DNA from 3 places in the Neobacillus sp. SRL179 genome. Region 3 is predicted to be linked to each of the others. Evidence: predicted binding sites of a transcription regulator. Region 3 holds the regulator's gene; each other region holds the start of a gene.
What was found. The regulator Rex, encoded in region 3, represses fermentation and respiration genes when NADH is low (regulators of the CRP and FNR family bind a similar motif). The targets are predictions, from matches to a motif close to TTGTGAAATATTTCACAA.

Region 1 (3,175 bases), 2.4 Mb from region 3:
TATGCCTTTTATCAAGGCAGATATACCATTAACATCGACAGAAATTGCTTGGTCAACTGCTGTACCTGTCATCCTTGGATCACTTCTTAGAGTTCCACTTGGATATTGGACTAATCGATATGGAGCAAGAATTTTATTCTTCATTAGTTTTATTATTCTGCTTTTACCGATTGCTGTCCTAAGTTATGCAAATACCTTATTTATGTTAATTCTGAGTGGCCTTTTACTTGGTATTGGGGGAGCTGTTTTTTCAATTGGTGTCACGTCCTTACCAAAATATTATGAAAAGGGAAAACATGGATTTATTAATGGTATATATGGAGCAGGAAATATTGGAACAGCGATTACCTCCTTTGCATCTCCTGTACTAGCAAATGCATTTGGATGGAGAAACACAGTTAAACTTTTTCTAGTAATGGTGCTCCTTTTTGCTGCATTAAATTTCTTCTTTGGAGACAAGAAGGAACGAAAAGTAAACAACCCGTTAGTAGATCAAATTAAAGATGTGTATAAAAATCCAAAACTTTGGTTCTTAAGCTTGTTTTATTTTATTACATTTGGTTCTTTTGTGGCTTTTACTATTTATCTACCTTCATTTCTAGTGAATCATTTTGAATTGGATAAGGTAGACGCAGGCTTGCGCACCGCTGGTTTTATTGCTTTGGCTACTCTTTTTAGACCATTAGGTGGTTGGGTTGGGGATAAAATAAATCCATTTCTGATATTAATGGCTGTTTTTTTAAGTTTAACTTTTGCAGGATTTCTATTGTCCTTTACACCCTCACTTCCAATTTATTCTTTCGGTTGTCTGTTAGTAGCCTCCTTTGCAGGAATCGGGAACGGTGCCATTTTTAAGTTAGTCCCATTATATTTTTCAAAGCAAGCAGGTATTGTTAATGGAATAGTAGCAGCAATGGGTGGTCTTGGCGGCTTTTTTCCACCGCTCATATTAACCATACTATTTAATTGGACAGGACATTATGCAATTGGTTTTATGGCCTTATCCGAATTCTCACTTGCAAGTCTTGTCATTGTTGTTTGGCTTTACTATCAAGATAAACTTGATATTTCAGCAAAAATCGTAAACAATGCTTTAGATGGTATTTGTGTAACGGATGTTAATGGGATTATCCTGAGTGTTAACCCTGCCTTTACAAAAATAACAGGATATAGTCAAGCTGAAGTAATCGGAAAAACACCGAGTGTCCTCCAATCAGGTGAACATGACAATGGATTTTATAAAGAGATGTGGAATAGTTTAATAACAAATGGTTTCTGGGAAGGTTACATATGGAATAAACGGAAAAACAATGAAATTTATAAAGAATGGTTAACGATAACTGCGATTAAGGACGACTCTTCTGAAATAAAAAACTATGTAGGAATGTTTTACGAAGAAAAGCAAAAACCAAATAAAAGTGCAATCCAGGCAAAAGATCTTCATAATTGAAGGTCTTTTCTTTTCGGGTAAAATATCCTCTTATCAGTGTAAATTTTACAATTTTATGTCGATACAATTGAGTTCACAGTTCCTTCACGATTTTTGTGACGTACCTCACAAATTTTATATTATCAAGTGATTTATAGTAACAATATAAACAAACCAACAACATAAAATCTTGAAATTAATTTAGGGGGAACTAGACATGGCCCATATTAACTATTGGAATCCAGAAGACGAGAAATTCTGGAATGCTGAAGGAAAGAAACACGCACGTAGAAATTTATGGATTTCTGTACCATCGCTTATGCTTGCATTTATTGTTTGGCAAATTTGGTCAGTAGTTGCAGTCAGACTTAACGATATTGGCTTTCATTTTACTGATGAACAATTATTTACATTAGCAGCTATTCCAGGTCTTGTCGGAGCTACACTACGCTTTATTTATACTTTTGCCGTCGGTGCGATTGGGGGTAAAAATTGGACTGTCATCTCCACTGCCATCTTAGCAATTCCTGCCATCGGTATAGGGTTTGCAGTTCAAAATCCAGATACCCCATTTTCCATTATGCTGTTATTAGCTGCTCTATGTGGCCTTGGAGGTGGAAATTTTTCATCTTCTTCAGCCAATATTAGCTTTTTCTTTCCTAAAAAGGAAAAAGGGACAGCACTTGGTATTAACGGTGGTCTAGGAAACATGGGTGTTTCTGTAGTCCAATTTGTCACACCTTTAATCATTACCACAGGAACCTTCGCTTTAGTTGGTGACAAACAAGTTTTAGCAAACGGTCAAGCAGTTTATTTGCAAAATGCGGCATTTATTTGGGTCATTCCGATCGTCATCATGACCGTTCTGGCCTTATTTAAAATGGATAACGTTCCTGGTGCTAAGCAATCAGTTGCAGAACAATTTGTAATAGTAAAACGGAAGCATACATGGATTATGACCGCTTTATATGTAGCAACCTTTGGATCATTTATTGGTTACTCAGCAGCATTCCCGCTGTTACTGAAATCACAATTTCCAGAACATATATCACTAGCCTTCCTTGGTGCATTAGTGGCTGCTGCTTCAAGACCAGTGGGTGGATGGCTGGCTGATAAGCTAGGTGGAGCAAAAGTTACTGCTTATGTCTTGGTCATCATGGGAATTGGTGCCGCCGGAGTTATCTATTTTTTAAATGGTAAACAATTCACGGGATTCTTAGTGTCTTTCTTAATTCTTTTTCTTGCTTCAGGAATAGGTTCTGGATCCACTTTCCAAATGATTCCTAGTCTGTTTATACCAAAAGAAGCTGCACCTGTTATCGGCTTTTCAGCTGCCTTTGCAGCATATGGATCATATTTTATCCCAAAACTTTTCGGTTGGTCGATTAAATCTACAGGTTCTTATGTAACTGCCTTTTATTTCTTCATTGGTTTTTATATCATTTCTTTTGTACTCAACTGGTACTTCTATCAAAGAAAAGCTGTTGTATCTGAAGTATTAGTAAAGCAAGCAAGTTAATTAGATACAAAAAAACTGCCTAGATCTTTAGGCAGTTTTTTTATCAATTGTTTATGATTGTGACATTTACTTGTTTATTACCCCAATTAAGAGCATCTTGTTCAGTTGGGATAAAGACATCAATTCGATTTCCTTTAATGGCTCCGCCGGTATCAGCGGCTGTTGCCTCGCCGTATCCCTCTACATATACTTTACTTCCAAGCGGTATGACAGATGGGTCAACAGCA
Region 2 (3,175 bases), 480 kb from region 3:
GAGATTAAGCCGGATCTGGTGGCGCCAGGGGTAGCGATTAATTCGACGGTTCCGGGCGGTTATTTGTCACTGCAGGGGACGAGTATGGCGGCACCGCATGTGGCCGGGGCGTGTGCGTTAATTAAGCAGGCCCATCCGAAGTGGACGCCGGCGCAGGTGAAGGCGGCGTTGATGAATACGGCGAAACCGCTCGAACGCAGCAGTAAGGAGCCGGGGTTGGTCCGGCCGATTAAGATTGGGGATCACGGTGAATCATCGAGCTATTATCGGACGTATGAGCAGGGGGCAGGCAGGATTCAAGTGGATGAGGCGATTAAAGCGGCGTCCCTTGTGGAACCAAGCAGCATTCGGTTTGGGAAGTTTACGGATGAGAGTGATCGTCACCAAGCTAAAGTGCGGGTGGAAAATGTCAGTGAGAAATCGCTGCGGTATTCATTTGAGATTCCAAAGCAGGTTGAGGGGCTGAGCTGGCGGTTTCCACTTGGGTTCACGCTTGGTCCCGGAGAATCTAAGGAGGTTAGCGTGGAATTGCTGGTGGACCCGCACGTGTTTAAAGGGAAGATTCATGATGGTTATCTAAGTCTCCAGGCAGGAGCGGCGAAAATTCGGATTCCCTATTTGTATGTGCTGGAGGAGCCGGGTTACCCGCGGGTGATGGGCTTTGATTTTACGGAAGGCGACCGGCAGGGGGAATATCGCTATGAAGTCTATTTGCCGGGCGGGGCGGAGGAATTCGGGATTGCCTTGTTTAACCCGGAGGATTACCGTTTTGTTGGTTATTTAGATAGTGAGACCAATGTGAAAAAGGGGCAGCTGCGAAAGACGCTAAATGTTGATCAACTGCCGGCTGAGGGGACCTATTTGATAAAAGTATTCGCAAAAAAGGCTGGAAAGGAGGACTTTATTGAGAGGATGATTGTGATTGAGAAGCAAGAAAGATAGATTTCAAAGGGGCTGGAGCATTTCCGGCTCCTTTTCTTATTAAGAGTTATAATAAATGTTCACAAAATAGACACAAATTTGTCTTAATTTGTTCCAAAATTACAATACAATTATAGTGTTAATAAAATTTTTTAGAAGGAAGAAATGCAGGGAATAGTTTGTGGATTAAATCACGTAAACTCATTGACATTGATGGGTGGCTATTGTATGCTAACAAAGGGTATGAATGATAGGGTTTTCATTATACTTGTATAGGGTTTACAGCTCTATCATGTTCCCAAAATACCGCTTATGTCCATTGCAGATTCTCTTAAATAGTAAGGAGAGAATAATATGCAAAATGACCGCAATCCATTTAAGGCAATGGCACTTATGACTGCCATTCTTGGACAGCTGGCAGGAGCTACTCTGATCGGCCTTTTCTTAGGGAAATGGCTGGATAAGCAGTGGAGTACAGAGCCAATTTTCTTAATAATCGGATTGTTTATCGGGCTGGCCGCAGGTATTTACTCAATGTTTGTATCGATCCGTCATTTCTTTTCAGGAGATTAACCACCATGCCGGAATTACAGTTAATGTTTATCAGACAGAGAAAATGGATGTTTTTTCTATTATCTATTTATGTACTCGGCTGGGGGTTCACGTCTTATCAATCTATCTTTCTAGGGTTGGTTTTTGGGACGAGTTTGAGCCTCTTTAATTTGTGGTTAATGGTAAGAAAAATGGGGCAGTTTGGCGAATCTGTTTCCCAAGGGAAAAAGGTACGCTCGCTTGGATCTTTTTCACGGTTTGCGACAGCAGCTCTTGCTGTTATTGTAGCCATGAAGTATCCAGAACAGCTTCATCTTATTAGTGTGGTAATAGGACTAATGACATCCTATATTGTCATTATGATAGATTTTTTTATGCATTCTTTACAAATACATAAATAGCGGGGAAGCGAGGTGAATTTTGTTGGAACACGGTGCTCATATAGTTGAATTTATGGGGCTCTATTTTAATATGGGGAACGTCTTAATGATCACTGTTGCCTCATTAATTGTGTTTTTAATTGCGGTTCTGTCGACTCGTAAGCTTGCCATGAAGCCAACTGGCATCCAGAACTTTATGGAATGGGTCATGGACTTTGTTAAGAATATCATTAACAGCACAATGGATTGGAAAGATGGCGGACGATTTCATATTCTTGGTATCACGATTATGATGTATGTGTTTGTCGCTAACATGCTGGGCTTGCCATTTTCAATTGTTATTAATGGTGAGGTATGGTGGAAATCACCAACAGCGGATCCTGCGATCACATTAACGCTAGCTGTGTTGGTGGTAGGGCTATCACACTTCTATGGTGTGAAAATGAGAGGGACAGCCGCTTACGGAAAAGAATTCTTTAAACCGTTTTGGTTTATGTTCCCAATCAAGATTATCGAAGAGTTTGCCAATACACTGACTCTTGGACTCCGGCTTTACGGTAACATTTATGCGGGGGAAATTTTATTAGGATTACTAGCTGGCGGGCTTGCAACTGGTGTTGGCGGAAGTATTGCCGCTATCGTACCAATGCTCGCATGGCAAGGCTTCTCAGTCTTTGTTGGTGCCATCCAGGCATTCATTTTCACCATGTTAACTATGGTTTACTTATCACACAAAGTGAGCAGTGACCATTAATAGTTCATTTATGAACAAATAAAAAATTTATTTATACATTTTAAGGAGGAAAATTACAAATGGGTCTTTTAGCAGCAGCAATTGCAATCGGTTTAGCAGCACTAGGTGCTGGTATCGGTAACGGTCTTATCGTATCTCGTACAGTTGAAGGTATTGCGCGTCAACCAGAAGCTCGTGGTATGCTTCAAACAACAATGTTCATCGGGGTTGCGTTAGTAGAGGCGATTCCTATCATCGCGGTTGTTATCGCGTTCATGGTTCAAGGTCAATAATTTAAACAATAGACGGTTAAAAAATGGCGAAGATCATTTCCATGAGAACCTTCGCCATTCTATTATGTCTATACTAGAAGGTGTCAGGCACCATTCCGTCTATTTCCATTGGAATAATGGTAGTAATGGTGTCAGGCACCGTTAAGTGATAATTTTGGATTGATATAGTGTTTATGTTAGAAACGACTCTTGAAGGGAGTGAACCCGAGGTGTTAACAAGCAGTCTTGTATTAGGCGCAGCTGAATCTGCTGCCCATCACGGTGTTAATTATGGTGATATTTTATACCAATTAGCG
Region 3 (3,175 bases):
AATTTCAAAGGAAAAGTTAGCTGATTTTTCATCACCAAGCGGCCGGTCGATGATCTCCATTTTTTCGAGTTTTTTACGGCGGCTTTGCGCCCGTTTCGTAGTCGAGGCCCTGGCTAAATTCCGTTGAATAAAGTCTTGCAGATTAGCGACTTCTTGCTGTTGTTTTTCATAGACTTTCAGATCGCGCTCATAATTGGCGGCCTTTTGTTCCAGGTATGAACTATAGTTGCCTGTAAACCGCCCAATTTGCTTGCGTGAGACCTCATATACCTGTGTGACGACTTTATCCAGAAAGTATCGGTCATGGGAAACGATCAAAATTGCCCCATCATACCCCTGCAAATATTGCTCAAGCCAGGAGAGGGTATCAATATCAAGATGGTTGGTAGGCTCATCCAGAATTAAAATATCAGGTCTTGTTAACAATAACTTTCCAAGAGCAAGCCTGGTTTTTTGACCGCCGCTCAAACTTGAAATCATTAAGGAACTTTCCTGAAAGTTTAAACCATGCAGGACAGAACGAATATCAGCTTCATACTGATAGCCGCCCTGTTCTTTAAATTTTACTTGCAGCTGATCATATTCTTTTAAAATTCGTTCGTATGTGGCTGAATCTTCAAAAATACTAGGATCGGCCATTCGTTCTTCGAGCTTGCGCAGCGAATTTTCCAGCTTGCGCAGCGGTTCAAAAACGGTCAGCATTTCATCCCAAATGGACAAATGGGATTCAAGGCCGGTATTTTGCGCTAAATAGCCAATGGTTACTTCCTTGGGCTTGATAATCTCGCCGCCATCATGTGACAGATGACCAGCAATAATTTTCAGTAATGTTGATTTTCCGGCACCATTGCGGCCGACAAGGGCAACACGGTCCCGTGTTTGTAATTCTAGCTTTATATTCGATAAAATAAGGTCAGCACCATAATATTTTTGTAGTTGATTCACTTGCAACAAAATCATTTTTATTCACCTCTATTACATATAAATAGTGTACATTATATCCCGAATGTCGGCAATAAAGCGCGACTTTTGAGTAGTTTGGATACTGGAAATTTGCGTTTTTTGTGAAAAAGTGTCTATTTCGTGCAAAGTTTCACACACAGAATGTGAATAATAGTGTATTATTTTGGGGTAGGAGGATTTTTTATATGGCAGAGTTTACTCATTTTAATAAAGAGGGCAGAGCAAAAATGGTCGATGTTAGCGACAAGCCGGAAACAGCACGGACAGCTCTAGCTCATTCCAGCATTACGGTTAGTAAAGAGATTTTTGAGAAAATAACCAATCATGAAATGAAAAAAGGCGATGTTTTAGCAGTGGCCCAGGTGGCTGGAATCATGGCTGCTAAAAAGACATGGGACATTATTCCGATGTGTCATCCCATCCCTTTAACGGGAGTAAATATTTCCTTTTCATGGGAACAAAGCGAAAACAACAACTATCAATTATATATTGCTGCGTCGGTTAAAACAAAAGGGAATACTGGGGTGGAAATGGAAGCGCTCACAGCAGCCTCGGCTTGTGCCTTAACTGTTTATGATATGTGTAAAGCGGTAGATAAAGGAATGGTCATAGGACCGACCTATTTAGTTGAAAAAACGGGCGGTAAAAATGGCGATTTTAAGAGAAATGAACGGATTTAACAAAGGGATTTGAAGGGGTGTGAGAAATTATGAGTAATGAAACGACGAAGATTCCACAGGCAACAGCAAAACGGCTGCCTCTCTATTATCGATTTTTAAAGAACTTGCATACTTCCGGAAAGCAAAGGGTTTCATCTGCAGAATTAAGCGAGGCCGTAAAGGTAGACTCAGCAACCATCCGTCGAGACTTTTCTTATTTCGGCGCCTTAGGTAAAAAAGGGTATGGATACAATGTCAATTACCTGTTAACATTCTTCCGTAAAACGTTGGACCAAGATGAACTGACAAAAGTTGCCTTAATTGGGGTAGGTAATCTAGGAACGGCTTTTTTAAATTATAATTTTTTGAAAAATAATAATACCAAAATAGAGTGTGCTTTTGATGTGGATCCAGAAAAAATGGGAACAAAAGTCCGTGAGGTACCGGTTTACCATATGGATGAGCTTGAAAGGGTATTAATGGAGGAGCAAATTTCCGTTGCTATTCTAACGGTGCCAGCCCCCGTTGCGCAGATGATTACCGACCGGCTTGTGAAGGCGGAGGTAAAAGGAATTTTAAATTTCACCCCGGCACGGTTAAATGTCCCGTCATCGATTCGGGTTCATCACATTGATTTAGCGGTTGAATTACAATCATTGATTTACTTTTTGAAACATTATCCAACTCAAGAAAAAGAAGAAGAATAAGCAAAAGGGCCTTTCACAAAATGTGGGGGCCCTTTTTTTGGAAAATTTTTATTAGCAGCTTTACATGCGTAACAGTGTTATGTTACACTGTTTTCATGAAAGGGGTTTTCATAAATGAGCGAGGAGTTAATATCGAAAAAAGATTTATTAGATCTTGCCGGGATATCTTACGGGCAATTGTATAGATGGAAGCGGAAGGATCTTATACCAGAAGAATGGTTTATTCGAAAATCCACCTTTACCGGCCAAGAAACATTTTTTCCAAAAGAGAAGATTTTAGAGAGAATTAACAAGATTCAAATGATGAAAGAAAATTTGTCCTTGGATGAGCTCGCTGATATGTTTTCACCTAATATAGGCGATTTGCAGCTGGAAAAAGATGAATTAATAAAACGTAACATTGTTTCGGATATGGTGATGAGCTTTTACTTAACCCACGATAAAGGCAGTCACAAATTTACTTTTACTAGAATGCTGGAAGTTTATGTGTTAGAGAAGCTTCTCCAATCAGGGGAGATCAATCTAGACGAAGGAAAAATGCTGCTTCAGGTATTAAAGGACCATGCTCAGCTAATTAAGCAAAAAAGCTGTGATTTGGTCGTAACGCGGAAGCTGGGTGTATCAACCTGTCTGCTGTTAATAAATGCGGAAGAGTTCCATTTTGATAAAGACACAAAGATGGTCGTGTCATTATCGCTGATGAGTTGTATGGAGGAAATAAAAGCGAAATTACTCTAAAGGAGAATAGCGATGGAAACGAAAAACAGGGGCGACCTGGTTATTAATGGATTAGGTTCATCAAATGGAGGGCAATTCAACCTTGTTACCTTAAATGGCAAGGGAACC

Region 1: the regulator Rex is predicted to act here: its motif matches at 1,544-1,561, upstream of AC4E8C_RS14595 (NarK family nitrate/nitrite MFS transporter).
Region 2: the regulator Rex is predicted to act here: its motif matches at 1,101-1,118, upstream of AC4E8C_RS23890 (AtpZ/AtpI family protein).

Annotation. Positions count from the first base shown of each region.
Region 1 covers NZ_OZ481792.1:2,979,397-2,982,571, forward strand. Annotated here, with positions in the region: gene AC4E8C_RS14590 (MFS transporter) at 1-1,450, shown strand, start outside; gene AC4E8C_RS14595 (NarK family nitrate/nitrite MFS transporter) at 1,647-2,948, shown strand; gene AC4E8C_RS14600 (3D domain-containing protein) at 2,992-3,175, opposite strand, start outside.
Region 2 covers NZ_OZ481792.1:4,861,995-4,865,169, reverse strand. Annotated here, with positions in the region: gene AC4E8C_RS23895 (S8 family serine peptidase) at 1-942, shown strand, start outside; gene AC4E8C_RS23890 (AtpZ/AtpI family protein) at 1,276-1,494, shown strand; gene AC4E8C_RS23885 (ATP synthase subunit I) at 1,500-1,874, shown strand; gene atpB (F0F1 ATP synthase subunit A) at 1,897-2,607, shown strand; gene atpE (F0F1 ATP synthase subunit C) at 2,667-2,879, shown strand; gene atpF (F0F1 ATP synthase subunit B) at 3,089-3,175, shown strand, end outside.
Region 3 covers NZ_OZ481792.1:280,331-283,505, forward strand. Annotated here, with positions in the region: gene AC4E8C_RS01545 (ABC-F family ATP-binding cassette domain-containing protein) at 1-960, opposite strand, end outside; gene moaC (cyclic pyranopterin monophosphate synthase MoaC) at 1,149-1,643, shown strand; gene AC4E8C_RS01555 (redox-sensing transcriptional repressor Rex) at 1,673-2,329, shown strand; gene AC4E8C_RS01560 (YhbD family protein) at 2,444-3,067, shown strand; gene AC4E8C_RS01565 (polymer-forming cytoskeletal protein) at 3,080-3,175, shown strand, end outside.